Regions from separate parts of the Streptomyces sp. NPDC003379 genome, predicted to be linked through region 1. Evidence: riboswitches for the same ligand, from Rfam matches in the RefSeq annotation. Region 1 holds a riboswitch; each other region holds the start of a gene.
What was found. Region 1 has a riboswitch for cobalamin ahead of ACWDVB_RS28570 (cobalamin biosynthesis protein). Riboswitches for the same ligand answer to the same signal wherever they lie in the genome.

Region 1 (3,686 bases):
ATTTCACGAACGGTTTCCACGACACTGCCAACGCGATGGCGACGACCATCTCGACCGGCGCTCTCAAGCCCAAGACGGCGGTGGCCATGTCCGCCGTGCTCAACCTCGTCGGCGCCTTCCTCTCCGTCGAAGTCGCCAAGACGATCTCCGGCGGCATCGTCAACGAGGACGGCCTCAAGACCGAGGTCATCTTCGCCGCGCTCGTCGGCGCGATCCTCTGGAATCTGCTGACCTGGCTGGTGGGCCTGCCCTCCAGCTCCTCCCACGCGCTCTTCGGCGGCCTCATCGGCGCCGCGGTCATGTCGATGGGCTGGTCCTCGATCAACGGCGGCACCGTCGTCACCAAGATCCTGATCCCGGCCCTCGCCGCGCCCCTCGTGGCGGGTCTCGCCGCGATGGTGGCCACGCGACTGACGTACCGCATCGGCCGCAACACCGACACCAGGGCGACGGCCAAGGGCTACCGCGCGGGCCAGATCGCGTCCGCGGGCCTCGTCTCGCTGGCCCACGGCACGAACGACGCGCAGAAGACCATGGGCATCATCACGCTCGCCCTGGTCACCGGCGGCGTCCTGAACCCCGGCTCGAACCCCCCGATGTGGGTCATCGTCTCGGCCGGTGTCGCCATCGCGCTCGGCACGTACCTCGGCGGCTGGCGCATCATCCGCACCATGGGCAAGGGCCTCACCGACCTCCAGCCGCAGCAGGGCTTCGCCGCCCAGACCAGCGCCGCGACGGTCATCCTTGCCTCCTCGCACCTGGGCTTCTCGCTCTCCACCACCCAGTCCTGCTCCGGCGCCGTGATGGGCGCGGGCCTCGGCCGCAAGGGCGGCGTGGTCCGCTGGTCGACCGCGAGCCGCATGTTCATCGCGTGGGGCCTGACCCTGCCGGCCGCCGGCCTGGTCGGTGCGGGCGCCGAGTTCCTCACCAAGCAGGGCCCCTGGGGCGTCGCGGTCACCGCCGCGCTGCTCATCGCGGGCTCGGCGGTCATCTGGGTGCTCTCGCGGCGCAACGCCGTCGACCACACCAACGTCACCGACGACGAGATCCGCCACGACGGCACCACCGCGGACGTCGAGCCCGCGGGCGTCGTGACCACCGCGATCGCCGCCGTCACGCCGCCCCCGACGGGCGCGATGGCCGCCGCGGACGCCTCCTCCGACGACCCGGTCAGGGCCACCATCTCGGCCCCGACCACGACCACGACCGGCGCCATGGCGGACCCCGCCAGGCCCGCGACGGTTTAAGGACACATCAGCATGAACATCGACTGGGCAGCTCTCGGTTCCGTCTTCGGAGTCAGCCTCGCCGTGACGGTGGCTCTCGTGGGCCTGTTCACCCTTGGCGTCGTCGGTCTCTCCAAGCAGGAGACGGCGTCCGCCTCGGGCGGCGGCTCCGCGGCCATGGCGCGCACCGGCGCGTACGCCTGCTTCGCGCTGTGCGCGGCGGCCGTGGCGTACGGCATCTATCTGATCGTCGCCTGACGGCAGAAGCTTCGGGTGGGGTGCGGGACGTGCGTGCGCGTCCCGCACCCCACCGTCATGTCCGGGGCCCCGCTGTGAGGCTCTGCTGTGGGGCTCCGCACACTCTCCCGCCGCAGGTCAACGGCGAGTTGACGGGCGTTCGCGGGGCGTGGTGGACTTCCGGGGCCAACTACGGCGGCAGAAGAGGAAGCCGGTGCGAATCCGGCGCGGTCCCGCCACTGTCACCGGGAAACCGTCCCCGACGCTCCCGTCAGCCAGGAACTCTCGCCGCCGATCACGTCGAACCAGGGCGCGGACACCCTGAGTGAGGACATATCGCCATGCGCGGCCGCCCACTGCCGGACCAGTTCCCGAGCGTCAGCTCCCTCCTCGGCACAGCGGTCGGCTGAGCCCATGAGTGCCGATCGCGACTTCGCGTACGGCGCCGCCGCCGGCCTCCTCGGTGACCTGCTGCTCGGCGATCCCCGCCGGGGCCATCCGGTCGCCGCGTTCGGGCGTGCGGCGGGTGCCGTCGAGCGGGTGCTGTGGCGGGACCACCGCGGGTGGGGCGCGCTGCACGCCGTGGTGTGCGCCGGGGGCGCGGCGGGTGCCGCCGCGCTCGCCTCCCGACTTGTACGCCGCTGCCCCACCGCGTCCATCGCGCTGACCGCCGCCGCCACCTGGGCCGTCGTCGGCGGGACCTCGCTCGGGCGGGAGGCGCGGGCCATCGGCGGCGCGCTCGAAGCCGGGGACATCGAGGTGGCCAGGGAGCGGCTGCCGCATCTGTGCGGACGGGACCCGCAGGCGCTGGACGCCGACGGGATCGCGCGGGCCGTCGTCGAGTCCGTCGCCGAGAACACCTCGGACGCGGTGGTCGGGGCGCTGGTGTGGGGCGCCGTCGGCGGAGTGCCCGGGCTTGTCGCCTTCCGCGCCGTGAACACCCTGGACGCCATGGTCGGGCACAAGTCGCCCACGTACCGGCGGTACGGGTGGGCTTCCGCACGGCTCGACGACGTCTTCGGGTGGCCCGGAGCGCGGCTCACGGCGGGCCTCGCGGCGCTGGCCGGGGATTCGCCCCGGGGCGCCCTGCGGGCCTGGCGCGCGGACGCCGCCAAGCACCCGAGCCCCAACGCCGGTCCCGTCGAGGCCGCCTTCGCGGGCGCCCTCGGCGTACGGCTCGGCGGGACCCTCTCGTACGCGGGGCGGGTCGAGCACCGGCCCGTCCTGAACGCGGACGGACGGGACGTCGACGTCGCGGACATCGAGCGGGCCGCGAAACTCTCCCGCCGGGTCGGCTGGCTTGCGCTGGGCGTCGCGGTGGGCGCGCGGGAAGTACTCCGTCGGTCACGGTCAAGGAGAACCCCGTGAAGAAGCTCATGAGTGGTGGACTACTGGTCGCCGGGACCACCTCGGACGCCGGGAAGAGCGTCGTCACCGCGGGGATCTGCCGGTGGCTGGCCCGCAAGGGCGTCGCCGTCGCGCCGTTCAAGGCGCAGAACATGTCCCTCAACTCCTTCGTCACCCGCGAGGGCGCCGAAATCGGCCGGGCGCAGGCCATGCAGGCGCAGGCCGCCCGCGTCGAGCCGAGCGCCCTGATGAATCCCGTACTGCTCAAGCCGGGCAGCGACCGGTCGAGTCAGGTCGTACTCATGGGCAAGCCGGTGGGCGAGATGAGCGCGCGCGGGTTCTTCGGGGGGCCTGGGGGGTCGTCCCCCGGGGAAAGGCTGCACGGGGGGCGCCAGGCGGCGCTGCTCGACACCGTCGTGGGGTGCCTCGAAGAACTCCGGGGCAGCTACGACGCCGTGATCTGTGAGGGCGCGGGCAGCCCCGCCGAGATCAATCTGCGGCGCACCGACATCGTGAACATGGGCATCGCGCGGGCCGCCCGCTTCCCCGTCCTTGTGGTCGGGGACATCGACCGGGGCGGGGTGTTCGCCTCCTTCTTCGGGACGACGGCGCTGCTGAGCGCGGCCGACCAGGAGCTGGTGGCCGGGTATCTCGTCAACAAGTTCCGCGGCGACGTCTCGCTCCTCGAACCGGGGCTCGACATGCTGCACGGCCTCACCGGGCGGCGCACGTACGGCGTGCTGCCGTTCCAGCACGGGCTCGGCATCGACGAGGAGGACGGCCTCCGGGTCTCCCTGCGGGGCGCGGTCCGCGAGTCCGTGGTCGCGCCGCCCGTCGGCGAGGACGTGCTGCGGGTCGCCGTGTGCGCGGTGCCGC
Region 2 (3,686 bases), on a different contig from region 1:
GACGTACTGGCTCTTCTGGGTCGTCACCGGCATCACGGAAGTCACAGCGGCCGCCCAGTACATGCAGTACTGGACACACGACTCATTCCCACAATGGGCGTACGCGCTCGTCTTCACGGTCATCCTGTACGGCGCGAACCTCATCTCCGTGAAGCTCTTCGGTGAGCTGGAGTTCTGGTTCTCGATGGTCAAGGTCACCGCCATCATCGGCATGATCCTGATCTGCGTCGGCATCCTCACCATCGGCTTCTCCGACGCCGGTGACACCGCGACCGTGGCGCACCTGTGGAACCAGGGCGGTTTCTTCCCCAACGGCATCGGCTCCACGCTGATGACCCTCCAGATCGTGATGTTCGCCTTCCTCGCCGTCGAGCTGGTCGGCGTCACCGCGGGCGAGTCCAAGGACCCGAAGACCGTCCTGCCCAAGGCCATCAACACCGTGCCGTGGCGCATCGCCGTCTTCTACGTCGGCGCGCTGATCATGATCCTGTCGGTCGTGCCGTGGACGCACTTCCAGCCCGGCGTCTCACCGTTCGTCGCGGCCTTCGAGAAGATGGGTCTCGGCGTCGGCGCCGCGATCGTGAACTTCGTGGTCCTCACCGCCGCGCTCTCCTCCTGCAACTCCGGCATGTACTCCACCGGCCGCATGCTGCGTGACCTGGCGCTCAACGGCCAGGGCCCGAAGTTCTTCACCAAGCTCACGAAGAACGGCCTGCCGCTGGTCGGCACCACGGCCTCCGCCGCGTTCATGCTGGTCGGCGTCTGGATCAACTACCAGTGGCCGGGCGAGGCGTTCAACTACGTCGTCTCCTTCGCGACCATCTCCGGCATGTGGGCCTGGATCATGATCCTGGCCAGCCAGATCCGCTACCGCCGCATGGCCGACCGCGGCGAGCTGCCGCAGTCCACCTTCAAGGCGCCCGGAGCCCCGTACACCAGCTGGTTCGCGCTGCTCTTCATCGGCATGGTCATCGTGATGATGGGCGTCGACAAGGACGCGCGTGTCTCGCTGTACGCCGCTCCGGTCTGGGCCGCGATCCTCGGGGTCGCCTACCTGATCCTCAAGAGCCGCGACCCGCAGGCCGCCGCGTTCAACAAGCGCAAGTACCCCGCCGCCGTCGCCTCCGACAGCGAGCCGGTCGAGAAGGACTGACACCGGCCCCGCAGGCACCTTCTCGGGGCACCTGTCCAGCATTCGGGCCCGCCCGTACCACATTCCGGTACGGCGCGGGCCCTCTGCTTATCCTGACTGCCATGCTGACCATCACCCAGGCCCTCCACGACCAGATCGTCGCGCACGCGCGCCAGGACCACCCCGACGAGGCATGCGGCGTGGTCGCGGGCCCGGCGGGCACCGGCCGCCCCGAGCGGTTCATCCCCATGCTGAACGCCGCGCGCTCCCCCACCTTCTACGAGTTCGACTCGGGTGACCTGCTCAAGCTCTACCGCGAGATGGACGACCGCGACGAGGAGCCGGTGGTCATCTACCACTCGCACACCGCGACCGAGGCCTACCCCTCCCGCACCGACATCAGCTACGCCAACGAGCCCGGCGCCCACTACGTCCTGGTCTCCACCGCGGACGCCGACGACGCGGGCCCCTTCCAGTTCCGCTCGTACCGCATCGTGGACGGCGAGGTCACCGAGGAAGACGTGCAGGTCGTCGAGGCATACTGACCCCCGACCACCTTCTTAGGGCGGCAGGAGCCAGGAAGCCGGTGCGAACCCGGCACGGTCCCGCCACTGTGACCCCACCCCACGCGGGGGCGGGGGAGTCAGGAACTGACCTGCCGCCCTTCTCCACACCACGCAGGGGACGCGGAAATCCCCTGGAGGAGGCAGCCCCGCCATGTCCCGCCCCATACGCGCCCTCGTCGCGACCACCTTGCTGATCCCGCTCGCCGCATGCTCCGCCTCACCCGGCGACGACTCCGGGAAGCCCGCCGCCAAGGCCGCCGGATTCCCGTACACCGTCACCAACTGCGGCGTGAAGACGACGTACGAGGCACCCCCGAAGCGCGCCGTCACCATGAACCAGCACGTCACCGAGGTGATGCTGGAACTGGGCCTGCGCGACCGCCTCGCCGGAACCGCCTACCTCGACGACAAGGTCCTGCCGAAGTACGAGAAGGCGTACAAGTCCGTCCCCGTGCTCGCCAAGGAGTACCCCTCCTACGAGAAGCTGCTCTCCGCCAACCCCGACTTCGTCTACGGCGGCTACGCCAGCGCCTTCCTCGCGGGCGACGGCCGCAGCCGCTCCGCGCTCGCCAAGTCCGGCATCGACAGCCGCCTCGACATCGAGGGCTGCGCGAAGCGCCCGGTCACGATGGACGACGTGTACCGCGAGGTGCGCGAGGTCGGCTCCACCTTCGGGGTGCGCGAACGCGCCGACACGTGGGTGAGCGGCGCGAAGCGTGAACTGGCCGCCACCGAGAAGAAGTCGAAGGCCGGGAAGCCGGTCCCGGTCTTCGTCTACGACAGCGGCGACAAGACGGCGTTCACGCTGGGCGGCCGGGGCATCGGCAACGACATCGTCGAGCGGGCGGGCGGCCGCAACGTCTTCGCCGACGTGGACAAGTCCTTCGGCGACGCGTCCTGGGAGACGGTCGTCGAGCGCCGGCCCGAGATCATCGTGATCCTCGACTACGGCGCCACGACGGTCGCCCAGAAGAAGCAGCGCCTCCTCGACGACCCGGCCCTGGCAGACGTCCCGGCCATCAAGCACAAGCGCTTCGCGGTGCTGCCGCTGTCGGACGCGGTGACGGGAGTAAGAGCACCCAAGGCGGTGGGAAAGCTGGCGGCACAGCTGTGAGGGGCCAGGAAACAGAGCCCGTCCGGCGCCCGTTCCGGCCCGGGGGAGGCAGGTTTCAGCCCGTCCGGCGTTTGAGGACGAGCCCGAAGGGCGACACACCGAGGTCAAAGGGGCGGCACCTCTTGATCTGCGGAGCCCTCACCGCAGCCCTCGCGGCAGCGACAGTCGCCGGGCTGGCCCTCGGCTCAGTCAGAATCCCCCCGGGCCAGGTCCTGGAGATCCTGAGCGGCAGAGCAGAACCCTCCCCGTTCAGAACCATCGTCCTGGACGTAAGACTCCCCAGAGTCCTACTGGGCGCCACCGTCGGAGCAGGACTGGCAGTCATCGGCACCGTCCTCCAGGCGCTGGTCCGCAACCCCCTCGCCGACCCCTTCCTGCTCGGAGTCTCCTCGGGCGCCTCCGTAGGCGCCGTCTCCGCGATCGTGCTCGGCGGCATCTTCGGCCTCGGCACCGCCCTCACCACCACCGTCACCATCCCCGCCGCCTCCTTCGCGGGCGCGCTGATCTCCCTGGTCCTCGTCTACGCCCTGGCGAGAACCGGCGGCGGGGGATTCGCCACCGGGCGCCTGATCCTCGCGGGCGTCGCCGTCTCGTACATCCTGACCGCGCTGACCAGCCTCATCCTGGTCACCGCGGACAGCGCCGACCACCTCAAGGAAGTCCTGTACTGGACGCTCGGCGGCCTCGGCAGCGCCCGCTGGGACATGCTCGCCCTGCCCTGCGCCGTCCTGGCCGTCGGCACGGCGCTCCTGGTCGCGTTGGCCAGACCCCTGGACCTGCTGCTCGTCGGCGAGGAGGGCGCCACCGTCCTCGGCCTGGACACGGCCCGCTTCCGCGCCGCCGTCTTCGTCCTCGCCTCGCTCCTGACGGGAGT
Region 3 (3,686 bases), on a different contig from region 1:
AGGCGGTCCTCGACGTCATGGGCGTCGGCGGCGGCCCGGACACCCACTGGTTCATCAAGGACCTGCCGCTCCTGATCGCCTTCGCGGTGCTCGCCGCGTACACCTACTCGTCGGGGCTGCGCGCGCCCGCGCTGATCGCGTTCGTGAAGGACGGCCTGATCTATCTCGTCATCATCGTCGCGATCATCTACATACCGATCAAGCTCGGCGGCTTCGACGAGATCTTCGCCAAGGCCGGTGACGCCTTCGCGCAGACCAACCCGGCGACCGACAAGCCGCGCGGCGCCCTCGCGCCCGCCGAGGCCGGGCAGTGGACGTACGCGACGCTCGCGCTCGGCTCGGCCCTCGCGCTCTTCATGTACCCGCACTCGATCACGGCGACCCTCTCCTCCAAGAGCCGCGACGTGATCCGCCGCAACACCACCATCCTGCCGCTGTACTCGCTGATGCTCGGCCTGCTCGCGCTGCTCGGCTTCATGGCGATCGCGGCCGGGATCAAGGTGGACAACGGCCAGTTGGCGATCCCGCAGCTCTTCGAGACCATGTTCCCGGACTGGTTCACGGGCGTGGCCTTCGCGGCCATCGGCATCGGCGCGCTGGTCCCGGCGGCCATCATGTCGATCGCGGCCGCGAACCTCTTCACCCGGAACATCTACAAGGACTTCATCAAGCCCGACGCGACGCCCGCGCAGGAGACCAAGGTCTCCAAGATGGTCTCGCTCATGGTGAAGGTCGGCGCGCTCGCCTTCGTCCTCACCATGGACAAGACCGTCGCGATCAACTTCCAGCTGCTCGGCGGCATCTGGATCCTCCAGACGATGCCCGCGCTGGTCGGCGGCCTGTTCACACGCTGGTTCCACCGCTGGGCGCTGCTCGCGGGCTGGGCGGTCGGCATGGTCTACGGCACGCTGGCCGCGTACGGCGTCGCCTCGCCGACGCAGAAGCACTTCGGCGGCTCCTCCGACACGATCCCGGGCATCGGCGAGATCGGCTACATCGGCCTCACCGCGTTCGTCCTGAACGTCGTCGTGACCGTGGTCCTCACCTTCGTCCTCAGGGCGCTGAAGGCGCCGGACGGCATCGACGAGACCTCCCCCGAGGACTACACCGCGGACGCGGGCGACCCCGGCGTCGTCCAGGAACTGCCGAAGGCGACGGCGGGCGCCGGGCACTGAGCCTCTCCCCGTCACGACGTGGGCCGCCGGAAAAACCGGCGGCCCTCTGTCGTACCCGTGTTGCACACTGCGCGGCATGGACATCACGATCAGACACGCACACCCCGAGGAGTACGAGGCGCTCGGCGCCCTCACCGCGCAGGCCTATCTCGACGGCGGGCACCTGGACTTCGGGGCCGAGGACCCCTATCTCGCGGTGCTGCGCGACGTGGCGGCGCGCGCGGCCGACGCCGACATCCTGGTGGCCGCCGCGGACGGGAGGATACTCGGCTGCGTCACCTACGTCCCGTCCGGCGGGCCGATGGCGGACATCGCGCGCGAGAACCAGGCCGAGATACGGATGCTGGCCGTCTCTCCCGAGGCGCGCGGCCGGGGCGCCGGCGAGACGCTCGTACGCGAGTGTGTGCGGCGCGCCAAGGACGCGGGCCGCACCGGGCTCGTCCTGTCCACGCAGACGTCGATGCACGCCGCCCACCGGCTGTACGAGCGCATCGGCTTCGTACGGACACCCGAGCGCGACTGGAGGCCGATCGAGACGGTACCGCTGCTGACGTACGAGCTGAGGCTCTAGGCACACCCCTCCGGGCACCGCCCCTCCAAGCAACACTCCTCCAAGCACCGCCCCTGCGAGCCGACACAAGATGTGGGCCCGCTTCAGAGACCCGGCACAAGATGTATGCTCGTGCTCGCTGTCGCCGCAGGGGAATCCGGTGCAAGTCCGGAACTGTCCCGCAACGGTGCATGTGTACGTATTTGGCGTACGCGGAGTCCGAGGACCTGTCGACAGCGCACCCGTGCCGTCCGGCCCGGGTGCCGACCGTCCGGGCCTCGTGGAGTGGGCCGGTGGACGCGGTACGCCGCCCTGCCCGGGTGCGCCCGTGTGCCCTTCCCTCCCCTGGCCCAGAGCCGAGCGAGGGAGTGCCCCACGTGACCATCGCGCCTGCCGAACCCGCGTCAGTGCCGTCGACGCCGACGCCGATGCCGACCACCCAGGGTGCCGAGGGAACCGACGGACCAGGGGCCGCGCTGCTGCGCACCCTGACCGACCTCACCGCCGACCTTCCCGACGCCGACCCCGGCCGGGTCGCCGCCGCCGCGCTGCGGGGCCGGTCCGCGAAGGCCGCCGCCGAGATCACCGCGGAGCTGCGGGAACTGGCGACCGAGGCGGCCGCGGGGCTCATCTCCGAGGACCCGGCGTACTCGAAGCTGGCGGCCAGGCTCCTGTCGATCGGCATCCGCGAGGAGGCGGCGACGCAGGACGTGCGCTCCTTCACCGACTCCATCGCGGTCGGCCACCGCGAGGGCCTGATCGCCGACCGCACGGCGTCCTTCGTGACGGAGCACGCGGCCCGGCTCGACGCGCTGGTGGACGCCGCGCTCGCCGACGGCGCCGACTTCCGCTTCGAGTACTTCGGTCTGCGCACCCTGCACAGCCGCTATCTGCTGCGCCACCCGATCACCCGGCAGGTCATCGAGACCCCGCAGCACTTCATGCTGCGCGTCGCGAGCGGCCTCGCGGAGGACGGCAGCGAGCGCGCCCTGGACGAGGTGGCGGCGCTGTACCGCCTGATGAGCCGCCTGGACTACCTGCCGTCGTCGCCGACGCTCTTCAACTCCGGCACCCGCCACCCGCAGATGTCCTCCTGCTACCTCCTCGACTCCCCGCTGGACGAGCTGGACTCGATCTACGACCGCTACCACCAGGTCGCGCGGCTCTCCAAGCACGCGGGCGGCATCGGACTCTCGTACTCCCGCATCCGTTCCCGTGGCTCGCTGATCCGTGGCACGAACGGGCACTCCAACGGCATCGTGCCGTTCCTGAAGACCCTGGACGCCTCGGTCGCCGCCGTGAACCAGGGCGGCCGGCGCAAGGGCGCGGCCGCGGTCTACCTGGAGACCTGGCACTCCGACATCGAGGAGTTCCTGGAGCTGCGCGACAACACCGGTGAGGACGCGCGCCGCACGCACAACCTCAACCTCGCGCACTGGATCCCGGACGAGTTCATGCGCCGGGTCGCCGCCGACCAGGACTGGTCGCTGTTCTCCCCGGCCGACGTGCCCGACCTCGTCGACCTGTGGGGCGAGCAGTTCGACGCCGCCTACCGCGGGGCGGAGGCCGCCGGGCTCGCGAAGAAGACCATCCCGGCCCGGGAGCTGTACGGCCGCATGATGCGCACCCTCGCGCAGACCGGCAACGGCTGGATGACGTTCAAGGACGCCGCCAACCGCACCGCCAACCAGACGGCGGAGCCGGGCCACACCGTGCACTCCTCCAATCTCTGCACGGAGATCCTGGAGGTCACGGACGACGGCGAGACGGCCGTCTGCAACCTCGGCTCGGTCAATCTCGGCGCGTTCGTGGACGCCGCCGCCGGTGACATCGACTGGGAGCGGCTCGACGAGACCGTCCGTACCGCCGTCACCTTCCTCGACCGCGTCGTCGACATCAACTTCTACCCGACCGAGCAGGCCGGGCGCTCCAACGCCAAGTGGCGCCCGGTGGGCCTCGGC
Region 4 (3,686 bases), on a different contig from region 1:
GGCGGCCGCGTACGACCAGGTACTCCAGGCCGGCGTGGTGTGCGGCGAGCGCGTCCTTGGACTCGGCGGCGCCGACGAAGCCGACCGGGATGCCGAGGACGGCGGCCGGGCGCGGGGCGCCCTCCTCGATCATCTCCAGGAGGCGGAAGAGCGCGGTGGGGGCGTTGCCGATGGCGACGACGGAGCCTTCGAGGCGGTCGCGCCACAGCTCCATGGCGGCGGCGCTGCGGGTGGTGCCGAGCTTCGCCGCGAGGTCCGGGACCGACGGGTCGGTGAGGGTGCAGATCACGTCGTTGCCGGCGGGGAGCCGCTTGCGTGTGACGCCGCTGGCGACCATGTTCGCGTCGCAGAGGATCGGCGCGCCGTCGCGCAGCGCCTTGCGGGCGTCGGCCACCACGCGCGGGCTGAAGGCGAGATCGCGGACGAGGTCGACCATCCCGCAGGCGTGGATCATCCGCACCGCGACCTGGCTGACGTCGGCGGGCAGACCGGCGAGGTCCGCCTCCGCGCGGATGGTGGCAAAGGACTCGCGGTAGATCGCCGCGCCGTCCTTCTCGTAGTCGAACACTGTGCTCTCGCTCATCTCGTGGCCGTTGCTGTCATGATTACGGATGTCGTCGTACGTTCGTACGTGCTGTCGTCACCGTCTCGGTCAAGGTGGCGCCGCTCACGGGCGCCGCCGTGCCGCCGGTACGCACCGTCACCTCGTACCGCCCCTCCCCGGTCGCGAGTACGTCCACCCAGTCGCCGCGCGGATGCCCGCACCGCCGCTCGCAGCCGGACCAGTGGACGGGCAGGCCCCCGGCGCCGGGGACGGCGTCGGCGCGGACGTCGGCGAGGGACTTGCCGCAGCCGGGCCGCCCGGCGCAGGCGCCGACGCCGAGCCAGGGCGATGCGGGGTCGGTGAGGTAGCCGACGTCGGCCAGCGCACGCAGCCGTTCACGCGCCGCCCCCTCGTCGGCGAAGCCCGGGATGACGAAGCCGCGCCAGGGGGTGACCCGGATCTCCCCGCCGGGCGCGGGGAGCAGCGCACGCCACTGCGCGGCGCTCACCCGGCCGAGGGAGGCGCTCACCACGACGGCGTGCCCGACGACACCGGGAGCGGGCGGGGCGCTGCGCACGGGCGGCGCGGATGCGGGCACGACCGTCGAACCGTCGGTCGAAGCGGGGTCAGTCGGCGAGGCGCCCGGCGGCACCGGCACAGCCTCCGCGGCGCCCGGCGGCACCGGCACCCCCGCCAAGCCCGCCCTCGCGAGCGCTCCCGTCAGGTCCACGCTCTGCCCCTCGGGCAGTTCCGTTACCCGCCAGGCGCCGTTGCCCGCCTCGCGGGCCGCGGTGAGGAAGGCGTCGGCCGCGGCGAGGGCGGCGCGCGGGGCGGCGGGGCCCGGCAGGCGCTGGGTCCCGTCCCCGACGCGTACCAGCACCGTGCCGCCCGATTCTGCGATCAAGGTCACATCGCCGCCGAGCCCGGCCACGTCCCCGCGCCCGTCGTCCAGGACGAACAGGAAGCGGCCGGAAAGTGCTGTCGTCCACTCCTCGGCGCACAGGAGCCGGTCCAGCTCACGGGCCCACAACTGCACGTCGGCGTGGCCGAGTCGGTCGAGTCCTGCCAGCGGGGAGGCCACCACGTTCCGGACGCGTTCATGGCGTGCGGAGGGCAGCAGGCCCGCGTCCTGGAGCAGCGCGGCGAGCGCCCCGCCGCAGTCGTCGCCGAGGCCGCGCAGCTCGACGTTGCCGCGTGAGGTGACGCTGAGATTCCCGTCCGCGAAGCGCTCCGCCGCGTCGGCCAGCGCCGCCGCCTGACGGGACGTCAGCAGCCCTGCGGGCAGGCGGAGTCGGGCCAGCGCGCCGTCGTCGGCGCGGTGCAGGCGGAGGGCTCCGGGGCAGGCGTCACCCCGGTCGCGCATCCGCTCACGTATGGGGGGTTCGCCCTGTTTTGTGGAGGTTGCTCGGGTGGGCGGCATGGCGGCGAGCATACCCACGCCGATCCGCCGGGTCGCCTCCCGAGGCGGGCCGTCCCGGCAGGCGGCCGCCCCACCGGAGGTGGGCAGGACTTACTATGCAGGCGGCGGGCCGCCAGGTCCGTCGACGCCAGCGACGGCGTGGGTCCACCAGGACCCTGGGGAGGAAGGCCGGTGCGAATCCGGCGCGGTCCCGCCACTGTGAGCCCCACCGACGTGGGGTGAGCCAGGAACTCCTGCCGTCCATACGACCACCCGGGGCGCGGACACCCCGAGGAAGGCCTGCGCCCGCATGCTTCTGCTGCTGTCGACCTCCGACACCGATCTGCTCAGCGCCCGCGCGGCGGGAGGGCCGGTCGACTACCGGTTCGCCAACCCCTCCCGCCTGGACCTCACCGAGCTGCCCTCGCTCCTCGACGGCGCCGACCTCGTCGTCGTACGCCTCCTCGGCGGCGTCCGCGCCTGGCAGGACGGCCTGGACCAGCTCACCGCCAGCGGCCTGCCGGTGGTCGTGCTCACCGGTGAACAGGCGCCCGACGCCCAGCTCATGGCCTCCTCGACCGTGCCGATCGGCATCGCCGCCGAGGCGCACGCCTACCTCGCGCACGGCGGCCCCGCGAACCTGGAGCAGCTCGCCCGCTTCCTCTCCGACACCGTGCTCCTCACCGGCCACGGCTTCGACCCGCCGGCGCCCGCCCCGTCCTGGGGCCCGCTGGAGCGCACCGCTCGCGCGGTCGAGGGCCCGACCATCGCGGTGCTCTACTACCGCGCCCACCACATGAGCGGCAACACCGCCTTCGTGGACGCCCTGTGCGGCGCCATCGAGGACGCGGGCGCCCGCCCGATGCCGCTGTACGTGGCCTCGCTGCGCGCCCCCGAGCCGGAGCTGATCGACGAGCTGCGCGCCGCCGACGCCATCGTCACCACCGTCCTCGCCGCCGGTGGCACCAAGCCCGCCGAGGCCTCCGCGGGCGGCGACGACGAGTCGTGGGACGCGGGCGCGCTGACCGGCCTCGACGTGCCGATCCTCCAGGCGCTCTGCCTGACCGGGTCGCGTTCGGCCTGGGAGGAGAACGACGAGGGCGTCTCGCCGCTGGACGCCGCGAGCCAGATCGCGGTGCCGGAGTTCGACGGCCGGCTCATCACCGTGCCGTTCTCGTTCAAGGAGATCGACGAGGACGGGCTCCCCGCGTACGTCGCGGACGCCGAGCGCGCGGCCCGGGTCGCCGGTATCGCCGTACGCCACGCGCGCCTGAGGCACATCCCGGCCGCCGACAAGCGCCTGGCCCTCGTCCTCTCCGCGTACCCGACCAAGCACTCGCGGATCGGCAACGCGGTCGGCCTGGACACCCCCGCGTCCGCCGTCGCGCTGCTGCGCAGGCTGCGCGTCGAGGGCTACGACTTCGGTCCCGAGGCCGACATCCCCGGCCTCGTCTCCGGTGACGGCGACGAACTCATCCGCGCGCTGATCGACGCGGGCGGGCACGACCGGGAGTGGCTCACCGAGGAGCAGCTGGCCGCCAACCCCGTCCGCATCCCGGCCGCCGCCTACAAGCGCTGGTACGCGACGCTGCCGCGGGAGCTGCGCGACTCGGTCGAGCGGCACTGGGGGCCGCCGCCCGGCGAGATGTTCCTGGACCGCTCGCGCGTGGGCCAGGGGGGCGACCCCGAGGGCGACATCGTGCTCGCGGCGCTGCGGCGCGGGAACCTGCTCATCCTCATCCA

Region 2: another riboswitch for cobalamin. It lies ahead of ACWDVB_RS03290 (ABC transporter substrate-binding protein); the one in region 1 lies ahead of ACWDVB_RS28570 (cobalamin biosynthesis protein).
Region 3: another riboswitch for cobalamin. It lies ahead of ACWDVB_RS10965 (ribonucleoside-diphosphate reductase subunit alpha); the one in region 1 lies ahead of ACWDVB_RS28570 (cobalamin biosynthesis protein).
Region 4: another riboswitch for cobalamin. It lies ahead of cobN (cobaltochelatase subunit CobN); the one in region 1 lies ahead of ACWDVB_RS28570 (cobalamin biosynthesis protein).

Annotation. Positions count from the first base shown of each region.
Region 1 covers NZ_JBSFRK010000034.1:44,223-47,908, forward strand. The annotation lists gene ACWDVB_RS28560 (anion permease) at 1-1,247, shown strand, start outside; gene ACWDVB_RS28565 (hypothetical protein) at 1,260-1,484, shown strand; cobalamin riboswitch at 1,620-1,770, shown strand; gene ACWDVB_RS28570 (cobalamin biosynthesis protein) at 1,878-2,831, shown strand; gene ACWDVB_RS28575 (cobyric acid synthase) at 2,840-3,686, shown strand, end outside.
Region 2 covers NZ_JBSFRK010000002.1:161,035-164,720, reverse strand. The annotation lists gene ACWDVB_RS03300 (amino acid permease) at 1-1,153, shown strand, start outside; gene ACWDVB_RS03295 (Mov34/MPN/PAD-1 family protein) at 1,255-1,677, shown strand; cobalamin riboswitch at 1,686-1,805, shown strand; gene ACWDVB_RS03290 (ABC transporter substrate-binding protein) at 1,850-2,812, shown strand; gene ACWDVB_RS03285 (FecCD family ABC transporter permease) at 2,935-3,686, shown strand, end outside.
Region 3 covers NZ_JBSFRK010000009.1:100,291-103,976, reverse strand. The annotation lists gene mctP (monocarboxylate uptake permease MctP) at 1-1,175, shown strand, start outside; gene ACWDVB_RS10970 (GNAT family N-acetyltransferase) at 1,252-1,746, shown strand; cobalamin riboswitch at 1,852-1,974, shown strand; gene ACWDVB_RS10965 (ribonucleoside-diphosphate reductase subunit alpha) at 2,103-3,686, shown strand, end outside.
Region 4 covers NZ_JBSFRK010000001.1:333,781-337,466, forward strand. The annotation lists gene ACWDVB_RS01435 (precorrin-8X methylmutase) at 1-568, opposite strand, end outside; gene ACWDVB_RS01440 (cobalamin biosynthesis protein CobG) at 606-1,976, opposite strand; cobalamin riboswitch at 2,088-2,213, shown strand; gene cobN (cobaltochelatase subunit CobN) at 2,254-3,686, shown strand, end outside.